Regions from separate parts of the Corynebacterium sp. ED61 genome, predicted to be linked through region 1. Evidence: predicted binding sites of a transcription regulator. Region 1 holds the regulator's gene; the other holds the start of a gene.

Region 1 (7,827 bases):
CGCGCGGAATAGTCGTGGTGGCGACTGCTGAATACCGGGTGGCTACTTTTTAGCGAAGGCTACAGAAACTCCAGCATTCTCTAGTGCGGCGACGTAGGACTCGTGTGGTTGTAGGTCAGTGACAACGGTGCTGATGTCTTCAATAGCAGCGAAGCTGACTAAGTAATCCAGCCCGAACTTTGTGGCATCTACGAGGGCTATGACGTGCTCGGCGTGTGTGACCATGGCGCGTTTCACAGCGCCCTCTTCTTCATCAGGGGTGGAGAGCCCGTGATTTAGGGTAAGAGCGTTGGTGCCTACAAATGCCACATCAGCTCTGAGAACTGCGATGGTTTGGGTGGCGATATTGCCTACGACCGCTTGCGCCTGTGGGCGTACTTTGCCGCCGAGAAGCTGGATATCGAAGTATTCGGAATCTGCCAGAGTTTTGGCGATGGGTAGTGAATTCGTGATCAGCTTGTAGGGAGGAACATAACCGCTGGTAGGGGCGTGGGGGATGCTCTCTAGTCCCGAGGTGGCGAGAGCTTCTGCCATGAGAGCGGTAGTGGTTCCTCCGTCGAGAAACAAGGTGCGGCCAGGAGGCGGAAGTAGCTCGAGAGCTCTGCGAGCAATACGCCGTTTAGCGTCGAGCGCAGATTGGGCGCGCGATTCGAATGGGGTGAATTCCGTGCGGTAGTTCTGTGACGGGACCGCGCCACCGTGTACTCGGCGAATTCCGCCTTGTGCATCGAGTGTGGCCAGGTCGCGCCGAATTGTTTCTGCCGTGACGCCAAACTTCTCCGCGAGCTCAATTACCGTGACGCGACCCTTAACGGCGGTCAACGACAATATTTGCCGGCGACGTTCAGTGGACCGCAACGGCATGGGCGGACGACCTTTCTCCTAGGGCTAATCGATTACCTCGTCTAGATCTTACGGAGGACGGCGACGACCTTGCCCAAGATCTCCGCCTCTTCAGCAGGAATTGGTTCGAACAGATCGTTGTGGGGGAGCAGCCACAATCCGTCTTCGTTCTTGTGCCATTCCTTAACGGTGGCGTCTCCATCAATCATCGCGGCCACAAAATCGCCCAGTTCTGCGACCTTTTGGGACTTGACGACGACCCAGTCTCCATTGAAGATGCCGGCATCTCGCATGGATTCACCGACAACCTGCAGGAGGAAAAGTTCTCCACTGCCCACGAGTTCATTTGGGAGGGGGAAGACCGCTTCTACGTTTTCCTCAGCCAATATCGGAGAACCAGCGGCGATCTGACCGACGACGGGAACATACGAGGCTTCAGGGCGCGCATCACTGGCTTCAGTGGCGTTTTCGCTTGGCTTAGACCGTCCTGGGGATGATTCATATCCGCGAATATCAACTGCACGCGGCTTCTTGTCTTCTCGGCGAAGCAGCCCCTTCTCCTCGAGCTGGGTCAAGTGATAGGACACCGACGAAGTGGACTGCAGACCAACGGCCTCTGCAATTTCGCGGATGCTTGGGGGGTAGCCACGCAGCACCTTGGAATCAGTGATGACTTCTAGAATGCGCCGCTGGCGCTCACTGAGAGAATCGCGACCCTTTCCCTTGGCGCTTGCCGCCTTATCTGCTGCGGACTTACGGGGTCGGCCTGGCTTGCGGCGGGCCTCGGGTGCGACGGGCTGCTCATCTCCGGCGGAAGAAAGTGGACTCATGTGTGCTCCTTGAAGATTTCGACGTGGTTCTCACCCTACCTCATCAACGTCACTTAGTCTGGTTCATCTGTTCGAAAAAGCTTGGAAAATGAATGGACAGTTTAGAACGGGCGTGCTATTTTTCCATTAAGGCATGAAATCGAACGTTCGTACCAAAGGCGTTCAGTGTTCGATTAAATCCACTCTGGTTGTCTAGCCGGTGAGTTTAATGATCTTCGTGCCTGTTCGGATGGCTCGCAGGTAGTCGATGGCCGCACTGGTCGTGAGAATTACATGCGTGAGCTAGCCGAAGTGGCAAATGCATGAAATCACCGAGGTTTGTCCTCATGACGATTGTTTGAGAAGAAAGAAGGCCAATATGACTACTGCGCTGACTCGCCCGGATTCCCGTTCTGTTCGTACTGCACGTGCAGAGCGTATCGTGTCGTCGATCCCCGCACAGAGCGGTTCTACCATCAGTCCACCTCGGGAATCTTTCACGGACCTTCTTGTTCCGAAAGTTCCTGAATCCACGCAGCGTTCGAACACCCATGGGCAGGGAAGGGCGATCGTTCCTTCACGAGCGCGTGTTCGTAGGAGCGAGCGTCTGGTGGAAGATTCTTCTGCAGCGTTCGATAACGCATCATCTAGGTTCTTGGAACGATGGACGCAGAATGTAGAGAAGTTCGTTACCTCTCCAGGTGGTATGTCCCTTTCGGTGGGGACCATGGTTCTGACTATGGGTTTGAGCCCGCTATTCCTTTAAACGCTGCATCGGGACTAGCATGAGTGGCGTGCTGTGCCCTTCTTGTAGTTCCCAACAGTCGCGTGTAGTTGATTCCCGAACCGTGGAAAGCGGTGTCGCGATTCGCCGTCGTCGAGAATGTCTCGAATGTGAAACCCGTTTTACCACCGTGGAACGCTCCGTTTTGCTGGTTACTAAGCGCAGCGGGGTGACTGAAGAATTTAGCCGCGAGAAAATGATCAAAGGCGTTCGCCGGGCATGCCAGGGTCGTGATGTGTCAGATGATGCACTTAAGAGACTGGCCCACGAAGTAGAGCAGAACGTTCGCGCTGTTCACGGTTCACAAGTGCAGGCCAACCAAATTGGCCTCGCGATTCTGGAACCTCTAAGGAACCTGGATGCAGTGGCCTATCTCCGCTTCGCCTCTGTGTACAAGTCCTTCGATAGCGCAGAGGATTTTGAGCAGGAGATCGAATCACTCCGCGCTCACCGCGCCCGTAGCTAGCTAAGATGCAGAGCTCAGCACTGAATCTTCCGAGGCCTTGAAGCACAACCCCTAGCGAATCTTGTCGAGTGCCTTCTTAATCCTCTGGACAGATACCGAGCGTGCGGTACCCAAGTTTTGCGCAAACAAGCTGACCCTGAGCTCTTCAATCATCCAGTGGATCTCCTTGATCTGCGGAGAAGCCGCTCGCGCCTCAGGCAATCTATCCAGGGTCTTAGCCAGGTATCTTTCCGCGTCTAAGACTTGCCCGTCCAGCACTTCTTCCTTGTCCGGATCAGTCTCCATCAGGTCCAACCTGGCCTGCATGGCAGCCACGTACCGCGGAACATGCCTAAGTTGAGCAACCCCATGGCGCGCCACGGCATGAGATCCCACATAGAAATCCAGTTGCTGACGCATTGCCTCTATGGGCTCGCCACTCCACTCCCTTAGTTCCTCGGCCATGTCCGCAACCGCCAAAACTGCAGGTGCAACTTCCACCACAGCCTTTCGGACCCCAGTGGCACCCTGCTTCCGAGCAATGTTAATGACTTCTGCGCACCGGTCTGGATCTCGAATAACTGGTCCGTGCTCCTGCAAAATACTCTTGCACGTCACGGTGACAAGATCTTCCAACAGTGAGTCAAAGCCCACATACGGGAAATTCTCCAACGCAACGCGCTGTCGCAGCGGCAGGCCTTTGAGCATCTGTGCGCGCGAGACGGCTACCGTCTTCGTCATCATGGTCAAAACCGTCTTGAACTGCTGTGCAGCAGCCGCTTGCGGCGTGGGGAACGCTCGTAACACCACGCCCTTGTCCACGGAGACGATCGCGGGGTAGGCCACCACAGTCTGCCCATCGACGATGGTTTCTACCGTCTCTGGAACCGTCCCTATGTTTTCTGCATCCCAGTTGGCGGCGCGGGCCAGCACACCGCCAGTGGCAGCACCGCCGCGTCCTGAAGCGTTGCGTCCGCCAGGTTTACCCTGCGCAGAATTCTTATCTCGACCATTCCCGGACTTAGTCTTATCGCCACTTTTCGGCCTTCCGTGGCGACCATGAGAAGCTGCGTCGGCGGGATCGGGCGCATCAGATCCAGAACCCAGGCTGCGGGCTGCGGCTTGCGCAATAGCGTTGGTGACCTGAGAGGTGAGTCGCTGTTGGAGCGCAGCGACGTCGCGGTCCTGATCCACCACATGGCCTCGTCGATCAATGGCAGCCACGTTCATCCGCAGGTGGGATGGCACCTTGGACCAATCAAAGTCCGATGCGGAGATTCCACTGCCACCAAGTGACCGAAGCGCATCAGCCAGCGCTGCATCGATGGCTCCGTCGAAAGGCGTCATACGTTGCAGTGCGTGTTCCGCGAAGTCCGTAGCGGGCACCACGCTCCTGCGTAGTGGCTTGGGCAAGCTCTTAATCAGCGATACACACAGTTCCTTGCGCAGCCCGCTGACCAGCCACTGCGTGGCTTGGGAATCGACCGTAGCCAACAAGGGAAGTGGCACGCGCATGGTGATTCCGTCACGCGGGTCTCCCGGCTGGAAGACATAGCTGAGTTCGAACTCTAAGCTGCCCTGCTGCCACACGTCAGGGAACTCGTGGGCGGCTGTCGCCCCCTCAGCGGATTCGATTAGCGCATCGGCGGAAAAGTCCAGCAAACCGGCGTCGGTATGACGGGCCTTCTTCCACCACGCGTCGAAATGCCGAGCTGAGGTGACAGAGGCAGGGATCCGGGAATCGTAGAACCGGAACAGAGTGTCGTCGTCGACAATAATGTCCCGCCTGCGGGCCTTGTCTTCCAACAAGCTGGCCTCGTTCAACAACTCCTGGTTGTGATGGAAGAACTTGTGGCGCGTGGTCCAATCGCCTTCCACCAGGGCATTTCTGATGAACAGTTCGCGCGCCAGTGGTTTGTCGATTCGTCCCAGGTTGACGGTTCGGTCCGCAACCAGCGGCAATCCGAGCATCAAGACCTTTTCGTGGACCATCGCTGCGCCGCGAGAGCTAGACCAATGTGGTTCGGAATGCACAGTCTTGGTCATGTGTGGCGCGATGGTTTCCACCCACGCAGGATCAATTGGACCGGCCGTGCGCGCGAAAACCTGGGAGGTTTCCACCAGTTCGGCAGCCATGACCCACTGCGGTGGTTTTTTGGACAGCTGGGAACTGGGGTGGATGACGAAGTGCGTATTGCGCGTGCCAGTGAACTGCTTGGAGTTGCCTTCCCGCATGCCAATATTAGTCAGCAGGCCGGTGAGTACTGATTTGTGCACCGCGTCTTCATGGATGTTTTCTTCGTCGAAGTCCATGTCGCGCACGTGGGCAATGTTGGGGATGCTCCACGAGAGTTCCTGGATGACTGTCAGCAGCTGGCGCACCAAATCCATCCATTCGCGAGAGCGCATGTAGTGGATGAATTCGCTCTGGCAGAGCTTGCGGAACTGGTTGCCGCTGAGTTCCCGACGATTGTGCTGCAGGTAGTTCCAGAGCTTGAGCACGCTGATGAAGTCCGAGTCCGCACCGAAGCGGGCGTGCAGCTGGTCCGCCTTGCCTTGGTGTTCGAGCGGACGTTCCCGCACATCCTGAATGCTCAAGGAGGCCACAATCACCGCGACTTGTTCCAGAACGTTGTTGTGGTGGGCTGCCTCGAGCATGCGTGCCAACCGAGGATCGGTGGGAATGCGAGCCATATCGCGGCCAGTTTGGGTTAGTTGTTGTTGCCCGCCGGCCTGGTGCTTTTTTCCCGACGCCACCTTCAGCGCGCCCAGCTCGTGCAACAGCGCCACACCATCGCGGACGGACTTCTTATCGGGAGCTTGGAGGAAGGGAAACTCGTCGATATCCCCGAGACCCAGTGCGATCATGGAAAGAATGACGCTGGCCAGGTGCGTGCGAAGAATTTCCGGGTCGGTGAACTCCGGGCGAGCGTGGAAGTTTTCTTCCGAGTACAGGCGGATGGCGATGCCGTCTGCGGTTCGGCCACAGCGGCCGGATCGCTGCGTTGCACTAGCTTGGCTGATCTCTTCGACTGGGAGGCGCTGGACTTTTGTGCGGTGGGAGTAGCGGGAGATGCGTGCCAGGCCGGTATCCACCACGTAATGAATGCCGGGCACGGTCAGCGAGGTCTCCGCAATGTTGGTAGCTAGCACGATGCGTCGCTTACCACCAGGGGAGAAGACTCGATGTTGCTCGGCGTTGGAGAGTCTGCCGAATAGCGGGAGTATGTCGATCTGCTCGCCCCGGTTGTGGGGGAAGGCGGCGTGTAAGGCGTCTGCGGCATCGCGGATCTCTCGTTCTCCAGAGAAGAAGCAGAGGATATCGCCGGGGCCAGTCCGCACGAGTTCGCGGCAGGCTTCCACGAGACCGTCGAGAGGATCGACTTCCGTTTCCGTAATCTCGCCAGTCTTGTCGTTGAGATGCTCGCGAACCAGCGGCCGGTAGCGAACTTCCACCGGGTAAGTGCGACCGGACACTTCGATGATCGGCGCGGGCTTTCCTGCAGCATCGCAGAAGTGCTCTGCGAATGCCTGGGGGTTGATGGTCGCGGAGGTGATGATCAGTTTGAGATCCGGGCGCTTGGGTAGCAACTGCTTGAGGTAGCCCAAGAGGAAGTCGATGTTGAGGCTGCGTTCGTGGGCTTCATCGATGATGAGTGTGTCGTAATCACGCAAGAGCCGGTCGCGTTGAATCTCATTGAGAAGCACACCGTCCGTCATGAGCTTGATGGCGGTGGACGAACTGATGTTGTCATCGAAGCGGATCTTGTAGCCCACCAGCTTTGCGTTCTCTGAACTGGAGGAGGTGAGTTCTTCATCGATACGCTCCGCGACGCTGCGGGCGGCGATACGGCGAGGTTGAGTATGACCTATGAGCTGGGAACGTCCACGACCGAGCTCGAGGCACATTTTCGGAATCTGGGTGGTCTTGCCGGATCCAGTTTCGCCCGCGATGATGACCACCTGGTTTTCAGAGATCGTCTTCATGATCTCTTCACGCCGCTCGCTGACCGGCAGTTGATCCGGAAAGCTAATGGGACCAATGGTGCGCACGGGGCGTGAGGGGCGGGACGAGCGACCTCTCCGACGTTTACGACGTTGGGGACCGGACGTGCCGCGGGGGTGTCCGTCATGTCGTGGTTTGTCGCTATTGGGGGTACTCACCAAAAAGATTCTAACAAGTGGCCTGCGGGCTTCTTCATTTCCGCCCCACGCTCGACTCTCGTTTGTTTAGTATTGCCTAGCTAATGAATATCTAATTCGAAGAAAGTGAACGACGCTGATGGTTAAAGACACCATGGGGCAGTCCCGCACGCACACCGAAGCCACTCTGGCTCAAGCCACCGAGGTAGCGGGAAGCGTGTTCAATTCCCCGTTTTCCCGCCGCATCTTTTTCGCTGGGATGGCCGCAATCAGCGGCAGCGTGCTGTGGTCTTCCATCTCCCAAAGAGCCGCCGGGGCGCAATCTGGAGGATCCCTCGAAGTTGGCCGTGGCATGGCAGACATGACTGGAGAGCCGTGGGGCGCGGGAATGAATGGGTATGCCGTGCTGGAGCAATCGTCCATTGGGCTACAGCGTCGTCAATATGCACGTTCGTTCATCTTCGTGGACCCCGATAGCGGGCAGCGAGTGGTGCACTGCACAGCGGATGTGGGCCTGATGTTTCAGTCCATTCACCTAGAAGTGTTGCGGCGGTTAAAGGCAAAGTTCGGCGACTTGTACGGCCAGCACAACGTGCTGCTGCACGCCCAGCACACGCACATTGCCCCGGGTGGTACCTCTGCCCACCTCATGGTGGACATCACTGTGGGCGGATTCCGTCCCATCACTTTTGAGGCCAACGTCTCAGGCATTGTAGATTCCATCGTGCGTGCGCATGACGATATTCAGCCCTCAGACATCACCCTGTCCCGTGCCGAGGTGCATAACGCCAGCGTGAATCGCT
Region 2 (7,827 bases), on a different contig from region 1:
GAAGCGCGATATCCCCGAGGTAGGAAGAATTCCGGTGGTTATCGCGAATGTCGGCGGCGACTTCCTCGCGCCGGGCCCACACGGAAACCTGGTTGCCGGCGTCTGCGAAAACCTTGCCCACCGTGGTGCCCCAGGATCCTGCCCCCATCACTGCGACCTGTACCATCCGCTTCCTTCCTCAATCCTGTTCTGTGCGCTCATTATGCGATACTTTGAAACGATAACTGCTAGTTACCGCTCGATGACGACCAAACACCCGCGCGAAGCTGGAAATGCGCGAATACGGTGAGCGAATTTTTGTTCCTGTGACGGCAGCTTAATGAAAAACTGCACTAAACACCTGCTTTGTGAGGAATTGACTCTGTGATCTCCCATTCTGGAATCGGCGATTTGTCCACGTCCCTCGCGCTGTCTCACCACGGCACCGGACACATCAGCCGCATCGGATCCCGCCCGGCTGAGGAATTCGCGCGTCCTACCTTCGCATCAGGCGCAGTGCTGTGGCGTCGACCAGAAGGCTCCCCTGCCGGCCAGGGCGAGGGCTTCACGGACGCTGGCTTGGGTGGAAACGAAGGCATTGAGATCGCAGTGGTTCACCGCCCTCGTTACGACGACTGGTCCCTACCCAAGGGCAAAGTTGACCCCGGCGAGAATTTGCCTGGCACGGCGCTCCGCGAGATCAAAGAGGAAACCGGACTCGATGCCACCCTCGGCTGGCTGCTGGGTTACGTGCACTACCCAGTCAGCTCCCGCACCAAGGTGGTCTACTACTGGACCGCTGAGGTGACCTCGGGAACCTTCGTGGCCAACGAGGAAGTCGATGAACTCCGTTGGGTCAGCTTCGACGAAGCCGCCGAGCTGCTCACCTACGATGTTGACCGCGAAGTCATCGACGCTGCCCGCGGATTGCTTTCCCTGGGCTGCGACCGCCGCGTGCTCTACATCCGCCACGCCAAGGCTCACGACCGTAAGGGGTGGGCCGGCGACGACAACCTGCGCCCGCTGACCAAGAAGGGACGCCGCCAGTCCGAAATGCTCGTGTCCACTGTGGAGGGCTACCGCCCCACCCAGCTGGCCAGCGCCTACCCCGAGCGCTGCGTACACACCGCTGAGCCCACCGCTCAGGACCTCGGCTTGGAACTGAACGTGAACCCGCAGCTCGGCGATTCCGGATGGCGCGAAGATCCCAACGCTGCCGTGGATGCCTTCCACGCTGCAACCGCTGCCCCCATCTCCGTGGTGGTTGGCCAAGGTACCGCAATCCCCGGAGTTATGGGACGCATCTGCGCAGATCAGGATATTGAAATCGAGGACATGCGCGTGAAGAAATCCAGCATCTGGGTGCTGCACTTCAGGGGCGACCAGCTGCTGGGGCTGGACTACCTGGCCAGCCCCCTGCCGGTGAAGTAGCTGCGACCCTAGAGGGTCTGTGGCTTAAACGCCGGACGAGACTTCTCGTAAGTCTCGATCTTGTCCTCCTGGCGCAGAGTCAGGCCGATGTCATCCAGGCCCTCCATCAAGCGCCAGCGAGTGTAATCGTCCACCTCAATCTGGAAGGTGTGATTACCCAGCGTTGCGGTGCGCTCTTCCAGGTTGATCGTCATTTCTTGGCCGGGGTTCTGCTCCAGCAGCTTGAAGATCAGCTCGATATCCGATTCCTCCAGCTGCGCCGCGAGCAGGCCCGCCTTGCCTGAGTTTCCGCGGAAGATGTCCGCGAAGCGGCTGGAGAGAACCACGCGGAAACCGTAGTCCATCAGCGCCCACACTGCGTGTTCACGCGAGGAACCAGTACCGAAGTCTGGGCCCGCGACCAGCACGGACGCATTCTCATAAGGCTTTTGGTTGAGCACGAAGGTGGGGTCTTTGCGCCATGCGGCGAACAGGCCGTCTTCAAAGCCGGTGCGGCTCACGCGCTTTAGGTAGACGGCGGGGATTATCTGGTCGGTGTCCACGTTTGAGCGGGTCAGCGGTGCTGCCACGCCGGTGTGGGTAGTGAACTTCTCCATGGGCTAACTCCTGACGGGTGGGAAGTTGGAAATGAGGTCTCGTGTGTTGAGCTATGAGGCGCTGAGCGGGCCGCGCGTAGGTTGCGGCGAGGTTGTTCGCCGCAGGCCCTGCTGTGTTGCCCTAGTTTTGTGCCGACGCCAACGCCGGCTCCAAATCAGCTGGTGAAGACAAGGTGCCACGGATGGCCGTTGCCGCTGCGACAGGAGGCGAGACCAGGTGAGTACGGGATCCCTTGCCCTGACGGCCCTCAAAGTTGCGGTTGGAGGTGGACGCAGAGCGCTCTCCGACATCGAGCTGATCTGGGTTCATACCCAGGCACATGGAGCAGCCCGCCGTGCGCCATTCGGCACCAGCTTCTTCGAAGATCTTGTCCAGGCCCTCTTCTTCGGCCTGCACCTTTACGCGAGCCGAGGATGGAACCACGAGCATGCGCACGTCATCGGCAACCTTGTGTCCCTTGATGACTTCCGCTGCCACGCGGAGATCCTCGATACGGGAGTTGGTGCAAGAACCGAGGAAGACGGTATCGATCTTGATCTCACGCAAGGGGGTGCCGGGCTCGAGGTCCATGTACTCCAATGCGCGCTCAGCGGCGGCACGGTCACTGTCGTTAGTGAAGTCCTCCAGAGCCGGGACAGTCTCTCCCAGAGGCAGGCCTTGACCGGGGTTGGTACCCCAAGTCACGAAGGGAGTTAGGGCTGCGCCGTCGATGTGTACGACGGTGTCGAAGTCTGCGTCGGCGTCGGTCTGTAAGGACTTCCAGTACTCCACCGCGGCGTCCCACTGTTCACCTTGAGGTGCGTGAGGGCGTCCCTTGACGTACTCGAAGGTGGTCTCATCTGGGGCGATCATGCCTGCGCGGGCGCCGGCCTCGATGGACATGTTGCACATGGTCATGCGGGCTTCCATGGACAGCTTGCGGATGGCCTCGCCACGGTACTCGATGATGTGGCCTTGGCCGCCGCCGGTGCCGATCTTGGCGATGATGGCCAGAATCAGATCTTTCGAGGTCACGCCAGGCTGCAGCTCGCCGGAAACTTCGATGGCCATGGTCTTGAATGGCTTCAGTGGCAGGGTCTGGGTGGCCATGACATGCTCCACCTCAGAGGTGCCGATTCCCATGGCGATGGAGCCGAACGCGCCGTGAGTAGAAGTGTGGGAGTCACCGCACACCACGGTCATGCCGGGCTGGGTCAGGCCGAGCTGTGGGCCCACGGTGTGGACGATGCCCTGCTCGATATCACCCATGGAGTGCAGGCGGATGCCGAACTCTTCAGCGTTGTCACGCAAGGTGGAGACTTGGAGACGAGATGTTGGCTCTTGGATCTCCAGCAGGTTGCCGGAGGACACACCGATGGTAGGAACGTTGTGATCCTCCGTGGCGATGGTCAGGTCTGGACGGCGAACCTTGCGGCCGGCCTGGCGCAGTCCATCGAATGCCTGCGGAGAGGTGACCTCGTGGACGAGGTGAAGGTCGATGAACAGCAGATCTGGCCCGCCATCCTGACCTTCGGCGACTACATGGTCGCGCCACACCTTTTCGGCGAGAGTTAAAGGCTTGTCCGTCACGATCTCTCCTCGTTGTCTCATGCAGAGTCTGCTGCATGTTCTGTTGCAGAAGTCTTCTAGTGGATTGCTTGCGGTGACCTAGTGGTTGCCCACAATGCACGGGGCTTGGATGGTTTCCAAAGCTGCCCCAGCCGAGTGACCACAGTTGCGTCTCACATGGCTTGTTCCACTGGATGGAATGTATAGTATCAAATCATGGGACAAAACAAAGACGTGCCCGCCGTAAGTGGCATCCAGGTTCTCGATCGCGCGATCTTCCTCCTCAGCGTGATCGCCAAGGAGCCGCGCAACCTCGCCGAGTTGTGCGAAATCACCGGACTCCCCCGTGCCACGGCCCACCGTATCGCCGTGGCCTTGGAGAAGCATCGACTGATTGAGCGCATGCCTGATAGTCAGTGGACTGCCGGCCCTGCGTTGGCTGAACTTGCTCCTCATTCTAGTTCCCGCCTCGAGGACGCCGCAGAGCACATCTTGCCGCGCCTCATGCAGGAGACTAACGAATCCGTGCAGCTGTATCGGCGCAGCGGCATGGAGCGTGTGTGCATTGCCAACGCAGAACCAACCGCAGGTTTGCGCGATACCGTCCCCGTGGGCACACGCATGACACTCGAGGCAGGTTCCGCCGCGAAGATCCTGGTCGCATACGGTTCTGCCTCTCTGCAAAAAGACGTTCTTCCTACCGCAGCCTTCGACGCTAAGGAACTGGAACGAATTGTGCGCGACGGCGTGTCCGAGTCTTCAGCCGAGCGCGACCCCTCACTTGCCTCCGCGTCCGTACCCATTTTCGACGCCAGCGGCGCCCTGATCGCAGCCCTGTCCATCTCCGGACCGGTTGGCCGAATTGGGGGCGCTCCTGCGGAGCGGTTCGGAAGCCAACTCAAGGAAGCAGCTCGCCAAATCGAAGAGCAGCTGGGTTAAGTTCACGCGCTGCTGCAGCAACCTGAGGTTAATTAGGGGCTAAACAAAGAAAAGTCCCTCTCCGGTTAACGCTTACAACGTTGACGAGAGAGGGGACTTTTCGGTTGGTACCCCGTACGGGATTTGAACCCGTGTTACCGGCGTGAGAGGCCAGCGTCCTAGGCCGCTAGACGAACGGGGCATGTCTATGTAGACATAAATGTTCGTTAGGAACGAGAGGTAACTCTACACAGATTCTTCATTCCGCACCTAATCCGCAGGTGAGGGCAGCTTTATCGCGCGTTCCTCAACTTGCCCCATTTCGTCCCCAGCCTACTTCTGCCCTCAGCCCCTCCAGCCTTACTTCCCAACTCTCACTTTCTTACTTCCACTCCCCAAAAGTCAGTCTCCCACACGCACCCACTTCCGCTCTGCTTTTGCACCCCTCCACCTTCGCCTCGCTCCGTCTTGCAGCTTTCGTCCAGGTGTTCTTGAAGTGGTGGGATTCAAGTTTCGCCGTGGCCGTCTTTGTGGATCGTCAAATCCCGGCGGAATCCATATCACTTTGTCCCCTGTGCTCGGGTCCGCGCTAAGAGTCCACCAACGGTCTCGATTCTTTCTCGAGTCATCCACTCGGGCGTGCATGCGAGGATCAGCAAAGGTCAAATTTTCTAGGTCAGTCATACCTCCTTCTTCCCAGCCCTTGATGTGATGCATGTGGCAGCGAGCAGGAGGTGCAGTGGAGCCAGGTGCCGTCGAACCTCCTTCCTCACCACACAGTGCGAGGTACTGATCCAGACTGCCCAGACGCCGCGACCTGCCTAACCACAGAGTTCTGCCGTTGAGATCCAGAACTTGCAGATAGAAATCTCGCGCCAAAGTCCCCTCGATCAGCTCGTTCATACCGATTTTCATGTTCGTATCAGTCAGTCCGAATCCGCGCCCCTCCAACAACTCACGGAGGTTCACCACGGCCACTATCGAGGTACTGCCCCGCCGCGGTTTCAGTTCAAAGTCGCGTAATGGCGGGATGAATTCCTCATCGCCTTCCTCTTTAACATCCTCTTCAGCCTTCTCCTCAACGTCGCGTCGTCTCAGCCCCTCTTCGCCTAGCCCTTCCTCCTCGTAATTAGAGCTATCGTCCGCCTGCGAGCCCCACTCACCGAACTCCTCCCCGAAAGCGTTGCCAAACTCTTCGCGCAGAGTCTCGCGCTCCTCTCTGGAGAAGCTGTTAAACAACGCAGACTCCAAACAGTCGTGCGCACGTTGCGAAGGGCTCCGTGGATCATCGTTGAAACCGTGATCACTCAATTCGCTGTCTTTGAGCAGCCCACCAGCCGTCGCATGGTCTGCGAGCAGCCTCTGGAACACGGCTGCACATCGCGGGGTCAGACAACCTTTGATGGAGCTCATCCCATCCGCGCCTTGCCGGGAGATCTTGATACCTCGCTTCCGACCGTGATCTTTGGGCTCATACTCGGGCTCCTCCTCTCCAAGTAGCGCCCACAGTAAATCATTCAGCTCGTTCAACACTTCCGGTCCACACTGTTCCGCTAGGTCTGCAATGATCTTGTCTCCGCGCTCCACGAGTAGATCATGCGTTCTATCCGGCATGGATTTGATGGCCTTATCGACCCGGCGAACCCCCTCCTCATTCAGAGTTCCATTCTTCACCAGTTCATGGATTTTAGGCATATATTTCTTCGACGGGCGCACATCTGGCCCTTTCGGCCGATCATCCAAGCGCTCCACCGCCACCATAATCCCGCGAGCCTCCAGCGAGGTAAATCCAAACTCCATCATCAGCCACTGCGGGCGCTTATGTTTGCCCAACGGCATATGTTCCTCGTGCGCGCACACGAACCCCACATCGGCATTAGTCAGCATCCTTCTTGAGGTGGTGACCAGCGCATAGTAATCCGGACGCTCATCTGCACTGATCCGCTCCCACATATCAGCGTTACGCCCTGCCACGCGCGCCGTTACCTCTGCCAAAAGCTCCAGATCCGCCTGAAAGTCCTGCAAACTATCGACGTGCCCCGCGCCAAAATTAGCCGCCGCACTCGACCCCTCCGCGCCATCACATATAGGACTACTCACGTTCATCACCCCCAAATCCCCTCTTATGTCTCAACACGACAACAAGCCCCTGCTGCCGCATCCCCAACTTGCTTCCCGCAAATTTCCTAGCTACAGTTTAGAACACCTGATCTAACCTCCACAACCCCTACCGCCAACTTTCTTCAAAAATTTTTCACGCCCACCATTACGGTCGGTAGCCAGTCCCCTTTCTTTCTCGCCGACGCCAAACTCACCCGCACACAACACCCTTCCCCGCCCCTCACAAACCAATAAACCCACGCACCAGAAGGTCATCGATGCCGCACAACACCACCAAGACCATCTCCCCCGATGAACTCCGCGCACGCCGGTTGATCGCGCAGCTACTGGCCCCCAGCCAGGCCCATCCTCTCCAAATCAACGGCGCCGATAATCCCGTCGCAGCCGCAACAGCAGTCACAGCAGTCGCAGCCGTCACCGAGTGGATGGTCGCCACCCAGTTCCAGCTCCGCAATTCCGGACTAGATGCCCTCGCCATCCGCTCAAACACGGACAAACAGCACGTAGAAGAGGCGATTAAGCAAGGTCACGTTGTGCGCAGCTGGTCCCAACGCGGCACACATCACGCGCTCTACGCGCCGGATGTCAGCTGGGTGACTCGCGTGTGCACGCCACGAGTCCAGGCAGCTTCGAGTAAGCGACGGGCGGGGTTGGGTCTCACGGACGACGCAGTAGACACAGCTCGCACTGCGCTCATCAAGGCTCTCGAACAAGCTCAACAACCGCTGTCCAGAACGCAGTGCTACGAGGTCTTCCGCGAAGCTGGCGTGGATCCCGATGAACAGCGCGGCCCGCACATGCTGCGGCACTTCGGCGGGGAGGGCGAGATTATCCAGGGCCCTCCCCACGGCAATCTGGAATCGTTTGTGCTGCATGACAAGGTGGTTGGTCAGGCGCGTGACGTCGATAAGAAATTGGGACGGGAGCGTGCTATCGGCGAGCTTGCGACGCGCTACATCAACTCGCACGGCCCGGCCACGGCGCAGGATTTCGCGTGGTGGAGCGGGCTTACGGTCAGGGAGGCCAAGGCCGGCTTCGCGGAGGCGCACACCACAAGCACTCCGCCCATCGAAGTGACCTGCGAGAACGTCACCTACTGGATGGGCGCGTGGCAATCCACGGTCACGGAAGAGGAGCTGATCCACGCCCTCACACACACGCTCCGCCTACCCGCTTTCGACGAATACATCCTGGGCTACAAGGACCGCTCACAAGTCATGGATGCGGCGCTGA

Evidence for each region. Region 1 encodes LexA, which represses DNA repair genes until DNA is damaged. Its sites were predicted from a motif close to CGAACANNTGTTCG; they were not measured.
Region 2: IM764_RS08555 (HNH endonuclease signature motif containing protein) is a predicted target of LexA. The motif match lies at 6,673-6,686, and genes of this name have one in related genera.

What each region holds. Positions count from the first base shown of each region.
Region 1 is NZ_JADGIT010000011.1:437-8,263, forward strand. Features, by position in the region: partial or broken gene IM764_RS09860 (solute carrier family 23 protein) at 1-12, shown strand, start outside; gene IM764_RS09865 (DeoR/GlpR family DNA-binding transcription regulator) at 43-858, opposite strand; gene lexA (transcriptional repressor LexA) at 906-1,673, opposite strand; gene nrdR (transcriptional regulator NrdR) at 2,447-2,902, shown strand; gene hrpA (ATP-dependent RNA helicase HrpA) at 2,954-7,045, opposite strand; gene IM764_RS09885 (neutral/alkaline non-lysosomal ceramidase N-terminal domain-containing protein) at 7,164-7,827, shown strand, end outside.
Region 2 is NZ_JADGIT010000007.1:56,789-64,615, reverse strand. Features, by position in the region: gene IM764_RS08585 (NAD(P)H-dependent glycerol-3-phosphate dehydrogenase) at 1-166, opposite strand, end outside; gene IM764_RS08580 (NUDIX hydrolase) at 364-1,410, shown strand; gene leuD (3-isopropylmalate dehydratase small subunit) at 1,419-2,006, opposite strand; gene leuC (3-isopropylmalate dehydratase large subunit) at 2,128-3,597, opposite strand; gene IM764_RS08565 (IclR family transcriptional regulator) at 3,772-4,494, shown strand; tRNA gene IM764_RS08560 (tRNA-Glu) at 4,600-4,675, opposite strand; gene IM764_RS08555 (HNH endonuclease signature motif containing protein) at 4,876-6,573, opposite strand; gene IM764_RS08550 (winged helix DNA-binding domain-containing protein) at 6,852-7,827, shown strand, end outside.